Regions from separate parts of the Bradyrhizobium ontarionense genome, predicted to be linked through region 1. Evidence: predicted binding sites of a transcription regulator. Region 1 holds the regulator's gene; each other region holds the start of a gene.
The links. Region 1 encodes PhoB, which activates phosphate uptake and scavenging genes when phosphate is short. Its sites were predicted from a motif close to TGTCATNNANCTGTCAT; they were not measured.
Positions count from the first base shown of each region.

Region 2: the regulator PhoB is predicted to act here: its motif matches at 2,447-2,463, upstream of LQG66_RS36920 (Orn/Lys/Arg family decarboxylase).
Region 3: the regulator PhoB is predicted to act here: its motif matches at 2,115-2,131, upstream of ugpB (sn-glycerol-3-phosphate ABC transporter substrate-binding protein UgpB).
Region 4: the regulator PhoB is predicted to act here: its motif matches at 2,886-2,902, upstream of phnC (phosphonate ABC transporter ATP-binding protein).

Region 1 is NZ_CP088156.1:3,466,247-3,470,697, reverse strand. Features, by position in the region: gene pstA (phosphate ABC transporter permease PstA) at 1-248, shown strand, start outside; gene pstB (phosphate ABC transporter ATP-binding protein PstB) at 245-1,066, shown strand; gene phoU (phosphate signaling complex protein PhoU) at 1,101-1,817, shown strand; gene phoB (phosphate regulon transcriptional regulator PhoB) at 1,834-2,541, shown strand; gene LQG66_RS15670 (trypsin-like serine protease) at 2,640-3,959, shown strand; gene LQG66_RS15665 (HoxN/HupN/NixA family nickel/cobalt transporter) at 4,134-4,451, shown strand, end outside.
Region 2 is NZ_CP088156.1:8,374,378-8,378,828, forward strand. Features, by position in the region: gene LQG66_RS36915 (GNAT family N-acetyltransferase) at 1-36, opposite strand, end outside; gene LQG66_RS36920 (Orn/Lys/Arg family decarboxylase) at 45-2,402, opposite strand; gene cobT (nicotinate-nucleotide--dimethylbenzimidazole phosphoribosyltransferase) at 2,608-3,663, shown strand; gene LQG66_RS36930 (histidine phosphatase family protein) at 3,663-4,256, shown strand; gene cobS (adenosylcobinamide-GDP ribazoletransferase) at 4,253-4,451, shown strand, end outside.
Region 3 is NZ_CP088156.1:5,127,914-5,132,364, forward strand. Features, by position in the region: gene LQG66_RS22660 (MarR family winged helix-turn-helix transcriptional regulator) at 1-51, opposite strand, end outside; gene LQG66_RS22665 (organic hydroperoxide resistance protein) at 220-645, shown strand; gene LQG66_RS22670 (CaiB/BaiF CoA transferase family protein) at 785-1,987, shown strand; gene ugpB (sn-glycerol-3-phosphate ABC transporter substrate-binding protein UgpB) at 2,184-3,500, shown strand; gene ugpA (sn-glycerol-3-phosphate ABC transporter permease UgpA) at 3,585-4,451, shown strand, end outside.
Region 4 is NZ_CP088156.1:7,850,843-7,855,293, forward strand. Features, by position in the region: gene LQG66_RS34465 (SDR family NAD(P)-dependent oxidoreductase) at 1-189, shown strand, start outside; gene LQG66_RS34470 (DUF1045 domain-containing protein) at 267-977, opposite strand; gene LQG66_RS34475 (alpha-D-ribose 1-methylphosphonate 5-triphosphate diphosphatase) at 984-2,171, opposite strand; gene LQG66_RS34480 (LbetaH domain-containing protein) at 2,168-2,830, opposite strand; gene phnC (phosphonate ABC transporter ATP-binding protein) at 3,015-3,827, shown strand; gene phnD (phosphonate ABC transporter substrate-binding protein) at 3,902-4,451, shown strand, end outside.

The DNA of each region.
Region 1 (4,451 bases):
TGCTTGCGACCGCCCGTGTCGCCGGCGAGACCGCGCCCTTGCTGTTCACCGCGCTGTCGAACCAGTTCTGGAGCCTGAACCTCAGCAAGACCATGGCCAACCTGCCGGTGACCATCAACAATTTCGTCCAGAGCCCCTATGCCTATTGGAAGCAGCTGGCCTGGAGCGGCGCCCTTCTGATCACCTTGACCGTGCTGGCCCTGAACATCGGCGCGCGCATTCTCGGCGCCGAGAGGAGCTCGAAATGACCGATATGTCCGTATCCGTGAGCAGCCCGACGGCCGCCATTCCCTCCAAGTCGCTGCCGGACGCCCCGGCCAAGGTGATCGCGCGCAATCTCAATTTCTATTATGGCGAGCACCAGGCGCTGAAGAACATCAACCTGTCGCTCGGCACCAACCGCGTGACCGCCTTCATCGGCCCGTCCGGCTGCGGCAAGTCCACGCTGCTGCGCATCTTCAACCGGATGTACGATCTCTATCCGGGCCAGCGCGCGACCGGCCAGCTGATGCTCGACAACACCAACATCCTCGATCCCAAGCTCGATCTGAACCTGCTGCGCGCCCGGGTCGGCATGGTGTTCCAGAAGCCGACGCCGTTCCCGATGACGATCTACGAAAACATTGCCTTCGGCATCCGCCTCTACGAGAAGATCTCGAAGTCGGAGATGGACGACCGCGTCGAGAAGGCGCTGCGCGGTGGCGCGCTGTGGAACGAGGTCAAGGACAAGCTGAACGCGTCCGGCCTGTCGCTGTCGGGCGGCCAGCAGCAGCGGCTATGCATCGCGCGCACCGTGGCCGTCAGGCCGGAGGTGATCCTGTTCGACGAGCCGTGCTCGGCGCTCGACCCGATCTCGACTGCCAAGGTCGAGGAGCTGATCCAGGAGCTGTCCGATAACTACACGATCGCGATCGTCACCCACAACATGCAGCAGGCGGCGCGCGTCTCCGACAAGACCGCCTTCATGTATCTCGGCGAGCTGATCGAGTTCGATGAGACCAGCAAGATCTTCACCTCGCCGAGCGATCGGCGGACCCAGGACTACATCACCGGCCGGTTCGGCTGACGCCGGACAGCATCATTGCCTCTAGGAGATCATCATGGCCAGTGAACATACCGCCAAGGCGTTCGACAGCGATCTGCAGGACCTGACGCGGCTGGTATCGGAAATGGGCGGCCTCGCCGAGCGGCTGATCGTCGATTCCGTCGATGCGCTGGTGCGGCGCGACGTGGCGCTCGGGCAGAAGGTGGTCGCCACCGATGCCGAGGTCGACAAGCTGCAGCGCGTCATCGAGGAACGTGCCGTGCTCACGATCGCCCGGCGCCAGCCGATGGCGGTCGACCTGCGCGAGATCGTCGGCGCGATGCGCGTGGCGACCGATCTGGAGCGCATCGGCGACCTCGCCAAGAACATCGGCAAGCGTGTCGCGGCGCTGGAGAGCGATTTCCACCCGCTCAAGCTGATCCGCGGGCTCGAGCACATGACCGATCTCGTGCAGTCGCAGGTCAAGACCGTGCTCGATGCCTATGCCGCGCATGATCTGCCGGCGGCGATGACGGTGTGGAAGGGCGACGAGGAAGTCGACGCCATCTGCACGTCCTTGTTCCGCGAGCTCCTGACCTACATGATGGAGGATCCGCGCAACATCTCGTTCTGCATCCATCTGATGTTCTGCGCCAAGAACATCGAGCGGATCGGCGATCACGCGACCAACATCGCGGAGACGGTGTTCTACATGATCGAGGGCCAGCAGATCACGGACAAGCGCCCCAAGGGCGACATGACGAGCTTTGCGACCACGATTCCCGGCAACTGAGAGAGACGCTTGAGACATGGCTGCGCGCATTCTGGTGGTGGAAGATGAGGAAGCGCTGACCACGCTGCTGCGCTACAATTTCGAGACCGAGGGCTACGAGGTCGAGACCGTGGCGCGCGGCGACGAGGCCGACACGCGGCTGAAGGAGCGTATTCCGGATCTCGTCGTGCTCGACTGGATGCTGCCGGGCCTCTCCGGCATCGAGCTGTGCCGGCGGCTGCGGGCGCGGCCGGAGACGAGGCAGCTGCCGATCATCATGCTGACCGCGCGCGGCGAGGAGAGTGAGCGCGTGCGCGGGCTCGCGACCGGCGCCGACGACTACATCGTCAAGCCGTTCTCGGTGCCCGAGCTGCTGGCCCGCGTGAAGGGTCTGCTGCGGCGCGCCAGCCCCGAGCGGCTCGCCACCGTGCTCACCTATGGCGACATCGAGCTCGACCGCGAGAAGCGCCGCGTGGCGCGCTCCGGCAGGCCGATCGATCTCGGCCCGACCGAGTACCGGCTGCTCGAATTCTTCCTGGAGCATCCGGGCCGCGTGTTCAGCCGCGAGCAGCTGCTCGACAGCGTCTGGGGCCGCGACATCTACATCGACGAGCGGACCGTGGACGTTCACATCGGGCGCTTGCGCAAGCTGCTCAATCCCGGGCGTGAGCAGGATCCGATCCGCACCGTGCGCGGGGCCGGCTACGCCCTGGACGATCGCTTTGCCAAGATCGAGCAGGCCTGATTAAGGAGGCGGCGGACTGCTTTCCGCCACGCCGATGCCGTCTTGATCATTTTGGGTGGGCGCCTCATCAGAAGTGTCTTCGGTCCCAGCGGACGCCCTTGATCAAGACGATCATCATATGTCTCGCCATGGTGCTCGGCGCCGTGGTGGGCGCCTCGGCCGCCGAGCTCGACGAAGCGGTTGCCGCCGCCGGCAGCGGCGAGCATGCGGCGGCGCTGCGTCGGCTCACGCCGCTGGCGCGGAAGGGCGATGCGCGGGCGCAGTTCGATCTCGGCTTCATGTCCGCGTTCGGCTGGGGCCAGCCGCGCAACCCCGCCGAGGCGCTGGCCTGGTATCGCAAGGCCGCGGATCAGGGGCTTGCCGTCGCCCAGCATTATCTCGGCATCGCCTACGTCAATGGTGAGGGCGTTGCCTGTGATTACGGCGAGGCCGCACGCTGGTTCACCCGCGCGGCTGCGCAGGGCTTCGCCCAGTCGCAGTACATGCTCGGGCTGATGATGCTCGACGGCCGATCGGTGCAGCAGGATCCGGTTCAGGGCTACGCCTGGCTGGTGATGGCCGGCCGCAACGGGGTGAGGTCGGCCGGCCGCGACGTGCAGCGGGTCAAGCTGAGCGAAGCGCAGCGGCGGCAGGCTGAGACCATCATCGCCAACTGGAAGCCGAAATTCGAATCGGCCGACGCCGGCATCGCCAGCCCCAGGCCGGGAGAGTTGCTCGGGCTCGATCGGCACATCGGCGAGGTCGTCGATCCCACATCCTGGCCGGCGTCGTCGATCGGCGTGGTCACCGTCGCGCAATACAGCACCGGCGGCTGGTGCACCGGCACGTTGGTGGCTCCGCGCGTCGTGCTCACCGCCGCACACTGCGTGTTCAACGGGGTCGCGCAGGTCAGCCCCGGCAACGTCCGCTTCCTGGCCGGCATGAACAGGGGCACGCCAGCCGCGTCCTCGGTCGCAGACCGCCTGATCGTGGCCCCGGACTTCGTCCCGACCCAGCACGACAAATGGTCGCTCGATCGCTCGCCGTCAGACTGGGCGCTCATCGTGCTGAAGGACGATCTGCCGTCGAGGCCGGTGGCGGTGAAGGCGCTCACGCGCGACGATCTCGCGGCAGCGACCAAGGCAGGCACGATCTCGGAGATCGGCTACGGCCAGGAGCGGCGCTATTCGCCGACCGGACAGCGCAACTGCCGCGCCGACATGACCAGGGACGCCCGGCTGCTGACCGTCCATTGCCTGGCGAATTTCGGCTATTCGGGCTCGCCGATCCTGGCCGAGGTCGGCGGCGAGCCGGCCGTGGTCGGTATCTTCTCGGCCTTCCACGAGGAGACGCGATTGATGTTCGCCGCACCCGCGAGCCAGTTCGAGGCGGCGGTTCGGAGTGAGATCGTGGCGGAGAGGAGGGCATCTGCACGTTGACGATGCGTGATCAAGGCGTGCGGCTGGTCATTGTCTGCGCGTGACCGGATAGCGGCTTGCCAATCGAGGACGCCGATCCGCGATCGAAGGCCCTGCTCCCCTTGATTCCGCGCGGCTTTCGGCCTGGAGGCTGGGCCCACGGCGAACTGGCGCGTCTCTTGCTCTCTCCAGCGTATGACGATTGTTCCAATTGATCATCCCCACGGCCCGCGGCCCGCGCTGTTCCGGCGGCGGGGGCAGGCGCAGGGGAATGCGGTCCTGGCTGTGGGGCTGGTGGCGGCCAACGGCCTTGCCTGGGCCTGGGCGGTCGCCCTCTATGCGGACCGTCCGGCCATTGTCGGCACCGCCATGCTGGCCTGGCTGCTCGGATTGCGCCATGCGGTCGATGCCGACCACATTGCGGCGATCGACAATGTGGTGAGAAAGCTCGTGCAGGACGGCGACGCGCCGCGCGCTGCCGGTCTTTACTTCGCGCTCGGTCATTCCAGCGTC
Region 2 (4,451 bases), 3.5 Mb from region 1:
CGGTTCGGTTTCGAGAGCGGTCGTCGTGCTGTCCATGGTTCGGATTACTCTGCGCAAACATAGGTGTAGAGCCGAATCTGACCAGATTCGTCGATCTCCTTGTACAATCCCTGAATCTCGACGTCGAAGCCCGGGAACGTGTTGAAGGCGCGCTCGAACATCTTGAGGTAGTCGATCATCGGTTTGGCGCGGTCGGCGAGTCGTTCGCCTGGCACGATGGTGGCGATGCCCGGCGGGTAGACCACGAAAGGCGTTGTCGCGATGCGTCCCGCGATCTGATCGATCGGCAGGTAGTCGACCTCGTTGCGCATCAGCGCACGCGCCGCCTCGCGTGGCGACATCGCGATCTCCGGCATGTGCTGAGGCTGGAACTGCTTGGCCTGCAGCGCGCTCACGTCGGCCTCGCGGTAGAACCGATGCATCTCGGCGCAGAGGTCGCGCAGCCGCACCTTGCCGTATCTGGCAAATCGGCGGCGCGTGAATTCCGGGATAGCATCCTCCAGCAGCACGTTGTCGTCGTGGAGCCGCTTGAACGCGACGAGCCCGCTGATCAGGGTGCCCGCCTTGCTCGCCTCAACGCCCGGCGTAAGCAGGAACAGCAGCGAGTTGAGATCGTTCTTCTCCGCCACGATGCGGTTCTCGCGTAGATATTGGGCGACGACCGGGGCGGGGATGCCGTGTTCGGCATAGCCGCCCGTGACCCGATCGAAGCCGGGGGTCAGCAGGGTCAGCTTGTTCGGATCGGTCATGGCGAAGCCTGCGGCGAGATCCGGAAAGCCGTGCCATGCCGCGCCGGGCGCGAGCTGCCAAAGCGAGGCGTCGGTCGCGAGTTGGTCGGTCGAGATCGCCTCCCAGGCCACGTCGTGGCGAGCGTCCGCACTGGCCGCATCGGGAATGGACACCCGATCAGGCACGAACGGCTCGAAGAACCAGCGCCTGGCCGGGTCCTTCTCCTTCTCCTCGAACTCGCGGCGCATCGCGCGGATCTTCTTGCGCAGTTCGATGCCGAGCCGGATCGTGTCGTCCCACAGCACCTCGCCGGAGCGGCCCTTCATCATCTGCGCGCCGACATCAAGCGACGCGAACAGCGGATAGAACGGCGAGGTCGAGGCGTGCTGCATGAAGCTTTCGTTGAAGCGGCGATGCTCGACCCGTCGCCGCTGGCCCTTGATGTGGCGGTCCTTGACGTGGATCTGGGACGCCTGCGAGAAGCTCGCGAGCTGCTTGTGGGTCGATTGGGTGGCAATGATGCCGGGAGCGTCGGGTCCGAGCTCGCCGAGTCCCATGGCGAAGCGCCCGGCATAGAGCGGGTGAAATTTCATGAAGCCGGCCCAGGCCTCGTCGAACATGATGTAGTCGCAGAGATGGCCGATGCGCTTCAGGATCATCTCCGCGCTGTGGATGGTGCCGTCATAGGTGCACTGCTCGACCACGGCGATCCGGAACGGCCGCTCCTTGCGCCACGCGTCGGGGTCCTTCACCAGGGGGCTGTTGCGGATCTGCTGTCTGAGGTGCTCCTCGTCGAGCAGGTCCCAGCGCATCGGGCCGATCAGGCCCCAGGGATTGCGCACCGTCGGGATGTAGATCGGGACCCCGCCCGAGATCAGCAGCGCGCCATGGTGGGCGGCCTTGTGGTTGTTGCGGTCGAACAGCACGAGGTCGCCGTCGGTGACCAGCGCCCCAAGCACCACCTTGTTCGAGGTCGAGGTACCGTTGAGGACGAAATAGGTCTTCTCGGCGCCGAAGATCTGCGCCGCTTCCTTCTGGGCGCGCAGCGCCGGTCCCTCATGGGTGAGGAGGTCGCCGAGGTCGAGCACCGAATTGTCGAGATCGTCGCGGAATACGGCCTCGCCAAGATGCTCGACGAACACCCGTCCGATCGGGCTGCGGCTGTAGAACACGCCGCCATTGTGCCCGGGGCAGGTCCAGAGCTGGTTGCCTTCCTCGGCATAGTCGACGAGCGCGCCGAAAAATGGCGTCTTCAGCGTCTCGGCATATTGCTTCAGCCGGCTGATCAGGTTCTTGGCGATGAAGGCGGGGGTCTCCTCCGACAGGAAGACGTAGCCGTCGATGAAGTCGAGTACCTCCACCGGCAGGTCCTCGAATCGCTTGCGCCGAATCAGGAGGATGATCGGGAAATCCAGACCGCGCCGGCGCATCAGGTTGATCAGCGACGCCGTCTTGCCTTCCAGCCCCTTCTTGCCCCATTCCACGACCATGCAGCCGATCGCGGCATCGGTCTGCACGGCGATCTCGGCATCCTCCAGCTTGCGAGCGCGCACGACCTCGAACCCCGAGCGCTGGATCTCCTCGATGATCTGGTTGAAGCGGACGCCGGCGAGGTCGTCGGTCTCGAAGACGGGCGCGGCGAACAGGAAGGTGAAGCGGCGGAAGTAATCCATGCGAGTCTTTCGGGCTGGTGGGCAGTCACGTCTCGACCGGTTCGATGACAGGTGGATGACAATCAGGCATAGGGCGCGCCAAGGTTCTGCCAATGAGCCTGCTTTGTTCGCGTCCTGCGCTCTAGGGGACCGCGCCCATGCGCTTGTGTTGGCCGTGTCGCAGTGGCAATCGTCCCAACACTTAGCAGAGCTGAAAGGATCCGTGGTGCTCCCTGAATGGATCAGCGTTGAATGTGCGGCTCCCTCCGAGACTCATCGCGAGGCGGCCCTGGCGCGCCAGGCGCAACTGACGAAGCCGATGGGAGCGCTCGGACGGCTGGAGGAGGTCGCGGTCGCGCTTGCGGCGCTGCAGGCCTCAAAGACGCCAGGTGCCGACCGCGTCCCTGTGGTGCTGTTCGCCGGGGATCACGGCATCGCCGCGCGGGGGGTCTCGGCCTATCCGCCCGAAGTCACGGTGCAGATGCTGGGCAATTTCGCCGGCGGCGGGGCGGCGATCTCGGTGCTGTCGCGCAGCCTGGGCTGTCCTCTCGAGGTCGTGGATGCCGGCACCCTGGCCGTTGAACCGATGCGGGGGGTGGTCGTCGACAAGCCGCGGCGCGGTACCCGCGATTTCAGCGTCGAACGCGCGCTGACGCCGGAGGAGGTCGCATTTGCGTGCGATGTCGGACACCGGGCCGTCGAGCGGCAGGCCGGCCATGCTCCGCAGCTCTTGATTTTCGGCGAGATGGGCATCGGCAATACCACCTCGGCCGCCGCGATGGCAGCCGCGCTGCTGTCATGCGCGCCTGCCGACATCGTCGGCAGCGGGACCGGGCTCGACGCCGAGGGCCGGGCGAAGAAGGCGAAGGTCATCGCCGATGCGCTGGCGCGGCATGGCCTTGCATCTGACGCGCCGGTCGCTGAGGTGATGGAAGCCGTCGGCGGCCTCGAGATCATCGCGATGACCGGCGCGATCATCGCCGCCGCGCAGCGGCGCTGGCCGGTGCTGGTCGACGGCTTCATCGTCTCGGTCGCGGCGCTCGTGGCCGTCAGGCTCAATCCCTCGTGCCGGCCCTGGCTGCTGTTCTCGCACCGCTCGGCCGAGCGCGGCCACGGCATGGTGCTCGAGGCGCTCGGTGCCCGGGCCTTGATCGATCTCGATCTGCGGCTCGGCGAGGCCTCCGGCGCGGCGACGGCGCTCCCGATCATCCGGCTCGCCTGCGCGCTCCACAACGGCATGGCGACCTTCGCGGAGGCCGCCGTATCGGGACGCGAATCCTGATGCGGATCGATCTTCTGCGCCATGGCACGACCGGCCGCGATGGTTACCTCGATGGCCGCACCGATCCGCCGCTCAGCGATGCCGGCTGGGACCAATTCCGGCGGCAGACGCAAGGTGGCATCTGGCGCCGCGTCGTCAGCTCGCCGCGGGCGCGGGCACGTGCAGCCGCCGAGGACTATGCGCGACGGACCGGGTGTGCGCTGGACATCGACGCCGATTGGAGCGAGCTCGATTTCGGGCGCTGGGAGGGGCGTAAGCGCAGCGACATCGCGGCCGAACCTGGCGGGGCCGCCTTGCTCGACGCCTTCCATGCTGATCCCGCGGCATCAGCGCCGGATGGCGAGAGCTGGGCCGATCTGCAGCAGCGCGTGGCGCGTGCGCTCGATCGTATTCTCGCCCGTCCCGAACCCGCGCCGGTCCTGGTGGTCGCGCATGGCGGCGCCATTCGCGCCGCGCTGTCCCATCTGCTCGGCTGGCCGTTGCATCAATTGTGGAGTTTGCGCATTCATCCGGGGACCCGCATCATGCTCGCTGCCGGGCAGGGCGGGGATGGCGCACCCTGGGGCGAAATCGTCGAGATCATCCAGCCATGAGCTTCCGTGAATTCTGGATCGCGCTGCAATTCCTGACGCGGCTGCCGACGCCGCGCATCATCGATCCGCGCCCGGACGATCTCGCGCGCGCAGCGCCGTGGTTTCCCGCGGCCGGACTGGTGGTCGGGCTGTGTCTGGCTCTGATCGCCCGGCTTCTTCACAGCGCCGATCCGTGGATCGTTGCGCTCGCCGTGC
Region 3 (4,451 bases), 1.7 Mb from region 1:
GAGCTGGTTGCCGAGCTGGAGCGGCGCGTCGGCCGCAATCTTCTTTCGCATTGTCACACCGGGGATCGATCGTTGGGTGCATCTTGGGACGTGCGGCCGGACATGGACAATGGCCCGGCCGCGCCGATCACGAATTTTCTACCGAACAATCATATTGTGCACAATATAATTGTGTGCAATATAACCGTCATTCGAATTGTCGCAACCGGGAGAACCCAGATGTCCGTGAACGTGCTCTACAAGACCAGCGCCAAGGCCACCGGCGGCCGCGACGGCGAAGCCGCCACCCTCGACGGCTCGCTCAGCGTCAAGCTCTCGACACCGAAGGAGCTCGGCGGTGGTGGCGGCGCAGGCAACAACCCCGAACAGCTGTTCGCTGCCGGCTACGCCGCTTGTTTCATCGGCGCGATGAAGTTCGTGGCCTCGCAGGGCGGCCCCAAGGTCCCGGCCGACGCCTCCGTGACCTCGACGGTCGGCATCGGCCCGCGCTCCGAAGGCGGCTTCGGCATCACGGTCGAACTCGCGGTTTCGCTGCCGGGCCTCGCCAAGGCCGACGCCGAAGCACTGGTGGCGAAGGCGCACGAGGTATGCCCCTATTCCAACGCCACCCGCGGCAATGTCGACGTCAAGCTGACGGTGGTCTGATCCGTCCATTCCGTCCTGCGGCAGGGGATCGTGCAAAGGTCCCCTGCCCGCGCATTTGGCCGCCCCGCCGCCGCATTTGCGCGCGCAGGCTGGCAATGCTTTATGATCGCGAGCTGACATCACTCTCGCGAAGCCCTCGATGACCCCTCAATTTGCTCCCGGCGCCATGGCCGGACTGCGCGTGATCGATCTCACGCGCGTGCTCGGCGGCCCCTACTGCACGCAGATCCTCGCTGATCACGGCGCGGACGTGATCAAGGTCGAGCCGCCGGCCGGCGACGAGGTTCGCGACTGGGGCCCTCCCTTCCACGACGAGGACGCCGCCTACTTCGTCGGGATCAACCGCAACAAGCGCTCGATCGGGCTCGACCTCGCCTCCGAAGGAGGGCGCGCCGTGCTGTTGAAGATGCTCGAGACGGCCGACGTGCTGATCGAAAACTTCAAGCCCGGCACGCTGGAGAAGTGGGGCATCGGCAGCGAGGCGCTGCGCGAGACGTTTCCGCGGCTCGTGCACTGCCGCATCTGCGGCTTCGGCGCCGACGGACCGCGCGGCGGCAACCCCGGCTATGACGCGATCATCCAGGCGATGACCGGCATGATCGCGGCCACCGGCTCGCCCGAAAGCGGCCCGATGCGGATCGGCGTGCCGTTGGTCGACATCACCACGGGACTCTATGCCGCGATCGGCATCCTGATGGCGCTGTCGGAACGGCAGCGCTCAGGGATCGGCCAGTTCCTCGAGGTCACGCTGTACGAGACCGGCCTGGCGATCATGCATCCGCACACCGCGAACTATTTCATGCACGGCAAGCCGCCGTCGCTGACCGGCAATGAGCATCCGAACCTCGTGCCTTACGCGATCTTCCCCACGAAGACGGACGACATCTTCATCGGCGTCGGCAATGACGGCACCTTCCGCAAGCTCGCCAAGGAGATCGGCCGCCCCGAGCTCGGCACCGATCCGCGCTTCGCCCGCAACAGGGACCGCGTCGCCAACCGCGAGGCGCTGCGCGTGGAACTCGCCGCCGTATTCAATCAGTTCGAGGCCGGGCCGCTGTGCGACCGGCTGCTCGCCGCCGGCCTGCCGGCGGGACCCGTGCAGAAGATCGATCAGGCGCTGACCAACGCACATACGATTTACCGCGGCGATATCATCGAGAAGGACTGGTACAAGGGCGTGGCGTCGCCGATCCGGCTCGAACGCACCAAGCCAAGCCTGCGCTCGACGCCGCCGAAGTTCAGCCAGCATGCGCGCGACGTGCTCGGCGAGTTCGGCTACTCCGAGGGCGAGATCGACGACTTGTTTGCAGAGGGCATCGTCTGCGCAGAACGCAAGCGCTGATCATCCTCAGAGATCGTTCGATCGCCGCGCTGCAACTTCGCAGCGCAGCGATCTCCGCTGAGACAATTTACGCCGTTTTGTCCACCTGCGCTTCACGGCTTTCCCCTGCGGGATCAGCCGTCTATACATTCACATAACTGTCATCTGGCACTGTTAACGGCCGCAACGACGATGACGTCCTGGGAGGACCTTTTTGATGTCAGTACGACAATTCGCTGCCGCCGCTGCTGTTGCAGCCACCTTTGGTTTTGCTGTTTCGCCCGCACACGCTGTGACCGAAATCCAGTGGTGGCACGCCATGACCGGCGGCAACAACGACATCGTCAACAAGCTCGCCGAGGATTTCAACGCTTCTCAGAGCGACTACAAGGTCGTCGCGACGTTCAAGGGCTCCTACCCCGACACGATGAATGCCGGTATTGCCGCGTTCCGCGCCGGCAATGCGCCGCACATCATCCAGGTCTTCGAGGTCGGCACCGCGACGATGATGAGCGCCAAGGGCGCCATCAAGCCGGTCTACGAGCTGATGAAGGACGCCGGCGAGCCGTTCGATGCGAAGGCCTATCTGCCGGCGATCACGGGATACTACTCGACGTCCAAGGGCGACATGCTGTCGTTCCCGTTCAACTCCTCCTCCATGGTGATGTGGATCAACAAGGACGAATTGAAGAAGGCCGGGATCGCCGAGATTCCGAAGACCTGGCCCGAGGTGTTCGAGGCGGCCAAGAAGCTGAAGGCCGCCGGTCACGACACCTGCGGCTTCTCCAACGCCTGGGCGACGTGGGCGCATGTCGAGCAGTTCTCGGCCTGGCACAACGTGCCGATCGGCACCAAGGCCAACGGCCTCGACGGCTTCGACACGGTGCTGGAGTTCAACAGCCCGCTGCACGTCAAGCACCTGCAGAACCTGATCGATCTGCAGAAGGACAAGACCTACGACTATTCCGGCCGCGGCAATCAGAGCGAGAGCCGCTTCGGTTCGGGCGAATGCGCGATCTTTCTGACGTCGTCCGGCTACTATGCGACCGCCAAGAGCACGGCCAAGTTCGACTTCACCTCGGCGCCGATGCCGTACTATCCCGACGTTCAGAACGCGCCGCAGAACTCGATCATCGGTGGCGCATCGCTGTGGGTGATGGGCGGCAAGACGGCCGACGAATACAAGGGCGTCGCCAAGTTCTTCTCGTTCCTGTCGGACACCAACCGCCAGGCCAAGCTGCACCAGGAATCGGGCTATCTGCCGATCACCAAGGCGGCCTATGAGAAGACCAAGGCCGACGGCTTCTACGACAAGAACCCGACCCTGCAGACGCCGCTGAAGGAACTTACCAACAAGGAGCCGACGGAGAACTCCCGCGGCTTGCGCTTCGGCAACATGGTGCAGATGCGCGACATCTGGGCCGAGGAGATCGAGGCGGCCCTGGCCGGCAAGAAGTCCGCCAAGGACGCGCTCGACGCCGCCGTGGCCCGCGGCAACGCCATGTTGCGGACCTTCGAGAAAACGGCCAAGTAAGACGCTCAAGTAAGGCCCCCGGAGAAGCTCCTCCTCCGATCCGGAGGGGGAGCTTCCCGACCCGTCCCTCCCGCGGCGCGCTCAATGGAAAAATCGGTCGTCTTCAACGGCAGGCTGCTGCCCTATCTGCTTCTGGCGCCGCAGCTCACGATCACGCTGATCTTCTTCTATTGGCCCGCCAGCCAGGCGATCCGGCAGTCGTTCCTGCGGGAGGATGCGTTCGGGCTCAACTCGGAATTCGTCGGACTCGAGAACTATCAGGCTCTGTTCGCCCAGCCGGAATATTACACCGCGATCGGCACGACAGCCGTGTTCTCGTCGTTGGTGACGGTGCTGTCGCTCGGCGTCGCGCTCTTGTTTGCGACCCAGGCCGACAAGAACCTCAAGGGCGGCTCGGTCTACAAGACGCTGATGATCTGGCCCTACGCGGTCGCGCCCGCGATCGCCGGCGTGCTGTGGTTCTTCATCTTTCATCCCACGCTGGGCACGCTGGCGCGGCCGCTGCGCCTCATGGGGTTCGACTGGAATCCGATGCTCAACGGCACCCACGCGCTGATCCTGGTGGTGATGGCCGCGGTCTGGAAGCAGGTCGCCTATAATTTCCTGTTCTTCCTGGCCGGGCTGCAGGCGATCCCGAAGAGCGTCATCGAGGCCGGCGCGATCGACGGCGCCGGACCGTTGCGCCGCTTCTGGACGATCATCTTCCCGCTGCTGTCGCCGACCACCTTCTTCCTGCTCGTCGTCAACATCGTCTACGTGTTCTTCGAGACGTTCGGCATCATCGATGCCGTGACCTCCGGCGGCCCCGCCGGCTCGACCACGACGATGGTCTACAAGGTCTTCGCCGACGGCCGGCTCGGCGGCGACCTTGGCAGCTCGGCCGCGCAATCGGTGGTGCTGATGGTGATCGTGATCGCCTTGACCGCGATCCAGTTCCGCTACGTCGAGCGC
Region 4 (4,451 bases), 4.1 Mb from region 1:
GGCATCTGGCAGAACATCGAGAATGGGTCGCCGGACCTGTTCAAGACCGCGATGGGCCTGAATCCGACGGGGCGTATGGGCACCGCCGAGGAGGTGGCTTACGGCGTCGTCATCCTCGCCAGTCCGCTGGCGAGCCGGATCTCCGGAACCAACCTGATCATCGATGGCGCTCTGACGAAGGCGGTCTAGGTCCGTTGAGATAGCGATCGTCGGTGTTCGCCTGGCAGGCGCCACCGCATGTCGCGGCCATGCCGAGTTGACGGCCACTACGGCTGTCGAGCAGCCGTGAGCGGCCAGTCTGCGATGATGCGGAAACCGGCCCGGGCGTCGGCTTGACGGAACAGCACGATCCGGTCGATTGCCAAGGTCGCCAGTGCGAGCGCTTCGAAGCGGCTCTGGAGCATGGACAGAATGGGACGACGCCGTTCGTCGGAGAGGCGGCAGGTCAGCGTCATGTGGAAGCGGAAATCCTCCATGACATACGGATAGCCCCAGCGGTCGAGATGATCGCGCTGGCGCGGCGTCAGCAGCTCGGGCTTGCGGCGCGCGCGATCCTCCGCCGTCGTCGGTGCACGAAACGGCTCGAAGGCCTCGACGCAATCGGTCGCGAGCATTTGCAATGCCGGCGAAGCATCGCCGGGAATCGCTGCGATGAAACCGCTGATCGCGTCCACGACCGGCCGGATGATCGGCAGCACCCTCGGCGCAGCCGCGAAGTCGGCGCAGGCTGCGCACAGCTCGGCTTCGCTCTTGGTGTCGGCCAAGGCAAACGGTGCCTTCAGCGTGGCATGGAAGCCGTATTTGCGCGCGTCGGCAGTCAGCTCCGACCAGTCGGGGATCAGGTTCACGATGTCCTCGGGAAACCCGACGTCTTCGCCCGCCCATGCGTCGTAGCCGAGGAGGCTCGCGCCGAACTGCGACAGCGCCGTCCCGGCCGCAGGCGCATAGTAGATGGCATAACGCGGGAGGCCGGCCACGGGCGCCTACTCCGCAGCAGCAGCGCGCGCCGGCAGGGCCATGCTCAGCCGATTGGCCTCGGTGAGATGGACCAGCCGGCCGGATGCGATCACGGCAACGACGCGTGGTCGCAGCGGAGCGCTGTCGTCGACCAGGATGATATCGGCGCGGCGGCCTTCTGCGAGCGAACCGCGGTCCGACAGTCCCGCGGCTCGCGCCGGCCCATCCGAGACCAGGGCCCAGGCACGGGACAAAGGAAGAATGCCGTCGGCGACCAGCCGATACGCGGCCAGCAACGGCGCGGGATAATAGTAGTCCGATGCCAGGACGGAGCACAGCCCCTTGGCGATCATGTCGCTCGCCTTGGTCCATCCGGTATGGCTGCCGCCGCGGACCACGTTGGGTGCACCGAACACGATGGCGTCGCCGCCTTCGGCGGCTTCACGCGCGGTCTCCTCATTGACGGGAAACTCGGCGATGGTCACGCCTTGGCTTCGAAATGCCTTGCGCATCGCCGGGCTATCGTCATCGTGCGACAGCATGCGGATGTCCGCTTTGCGGGCAACTTCAGCCAGACGAGCGATCGAAGCCGGAACGGCATCGGCGCGGGAGACCATGCGCTCGACCAGGCGATCGAACTCCGGGCCGGACAGTCCGGTGCGGTCGACCATGCGCTGGCGCTTGTGCGGCTTCTCGAGGCTCGCGACCGTCGAATCCATGTGATCGTTGAAGGCGAACAGGTCGACGCGCCGATCGGCGAGCCACTGTCGGATCTCGTCCTCGTCGTCGAGATTGTATGTCTCGTGACGCAGGTGGAAGCGCGTGTCGGCGGCAAGCCGCGGGCGCAGGGCCTCGATCGACTCGAGCAGCCGTCGCGCATTGTCGGCGCTGCGCAGGCCCGGCTCCCACGACCAGGTCGTCGCATGGAAGACGGTCGTGATACCGTTGCCGATCGCCTGGCGGTCGCTGTCGATCAGCGCCACGTCGGTCGGGAAATCGACGCCGGCGCGCGGCATCATCTGCCGTTCAAAAGCGTCGCCGTGAACGTCGACGATGCCTGGCAGCACGGTTAATCCGCCGGCATCGAGCGCGAGACCCGGCCGCTGCGGGAAGGTGTCGACCTCTGTGATGATTCCGTCGGAAACAACCAAGGACGTGCCGACAAGGTCGGGGCCGATCAGGCCGCGGCCGCCGGAGATCAATATTTCTCTCATGGGACGGCACTCTGCCGCATCGAGGCCGGGGCGTCGAGAGTTGCTTCGTACTTGTCCAGGAACTCTGCGATCCCAAGACGCCTGAAATCCGGTAGAGCCGTCCGCAACGCCCCATGGTCCCAATCCCACCAGGCAAGATTTACGAGCCGCTGTTCGATATCGATCGGAAACCGGCGCTTGATCACGCGGGCTGGGTTGCCGGCGACGATCGTGTACGCCGGGACATCCTTGGTGACGATGGCTCCGGCCGCCACGACGGCACCCGTCCCGATGCTGCGGCCCGGCAGCACGATCGCGCCATGGCCGATCCAGACGTCGTGACCGATGTCGACGTGATGCTCCCTGCGCCAGGCGAAGAAGTCAGCGTCGTCCGGCTCACCTGGGAAATAGGCACTGGCGCGGTAGGTGAAGTGCGCCTGCGTGGCGCGATGCATCGGATGATTGCCGGGATTGATCCGGGTCATCGCGGCGATCGAGCAGAACTTTCCGATGCTCGTGTAGGTGATCTGGGCGTCGTTGACGACATAGGAGTAGTCGCCCATCGTCACCTCCAGGAGCATGGTGCGGGCTCCGACCTCGCAATAGGCACCCAGCGTCGTCCCCTGGACCTTCGCGCTGGGATCAATTGTCGGTTTCACGGAAAGGATGTTGCCTGCCATCTGATGTTCTTGTCTCGGCCTCGAAGCTTTGCTGTCACCGTATTCGGCATCCAACATGACAATGGGATGACAATTGCGCCTCGCGGAGGCGGGTGTGGACCGTCTCTGTCATGCGGGACGATTGTCACATAACTGTAGAAACCACGCGCTAGCGATGCTCCAGGCTTAGCCTGTGGAGTTGTGAATGCTGGTAGTGGAAGGCCTGACGTGCCGCTTCGGCACGAAAGCCGCAATCGACAACGTGACGTTTTCGGTGACGCCGGGCAGCTTCGTCGGCGTGATCGGCCGTTCCGGCGCCGGCAAATCCACGCTGCTGCGGTCCATCAACCGGCTGAACCCGGTGAGCGATGGCCGGATCCTCTATAAGGACATCGACGTCACGACGCTGCGCGGCCGCGAGTTGCGGCAGTGGCGCGCCCGCTCGGCGATGATCTTCCAACAGTTCAACCTGGTCGGCCGGCTTGACGTGCTGAGCAACGTGCTGATGGGGCGCTTGGCTGAAGTGTCCTCCTGGCGATCGCTGGCGCAGCTCTGGCCGGCCGAGGATATCGCGGTCGCGCTGTCGGCGCTCGAGCAGTTCGACATCGCCGCGTTGGCTGCTCAACGTGCGGACCAATTGTCGGGCGGCCAGCAGCAACGTGTCGCGATCGCGCGCGCGCTAGTGCAGAACCCGGAGATCATCCTCGCCGACGAGCCGATCGCCTCGCTCGATCCTCGCAACACCAAGATCGTGATGGATGCGCTGCTGCGCATCAACAAGCATTTCGGCATCACGGTGATCTGCAACCTGCACTCGCTCGATCTCGCGCGGACCTATTGTGACCGCCTGATCGGCATGGCGACAGGCCGCCTCGTGTTCGATGACGTGCCTGCCGCGCTGACCGCCCAGATCGCTCGCGAGCTTTACGACCTCGAAGCCGACGAGGTGATGGGTACCGTGCCGCCGCCGGTTTCCGGTACCGCAATTCCGGCTCTCGGCGAAGTTGCCGCGGCCTGATCTTGTCCTGCGTTCGACTGCGGCGCGCGCCGCACACCGAGTTCTCAGTTCAACCTGACTTGAAAGGTGACCCTATGATCAACCGTCGTCTCATTGTTGCCGGCCTGGCGTCGCTGGCCCTGACCGCGTCTGCGTCCGCCGAAGATTGGCGGACGAAATATCCGGAAATCACGTTCGCCGTTCATCCGGAAGAAAATGCATCTGGCGTGACCGAGCGCTACACCCCGTTCGTCAACTACCTTTCGAAGGAACTCGGCGTGAAGGTCACGCTGCGCATCGCCAACGATTACGCGGCGGTGATCGAGGGGCAGCGCGCGGGCAATATTCACATCGGCTATTATGGTCCGGCCTCGTTTGCGCGCGCCCGGCTGACCGGCGTGAAGACCGACGCCTTCGTGATCGACGTCAATGCCGACGGCTCGAAGGGCTATTACTCGGTGTTCTACGTGCTCGCCAAGAGCCCCTATCGGAAGATCGAGGACCTGAAGGGAAAGAACCTGGGCCTGGTCGATCCGAACTCGACGTCCGGCAACAACATGCCGCGCTTCAGCCTGAACCAGAAGGGGATCGACGCCGATTCCTATTTCTCCAAGGTCGTGTTCACCGGCAGTCATGAGAACGCGG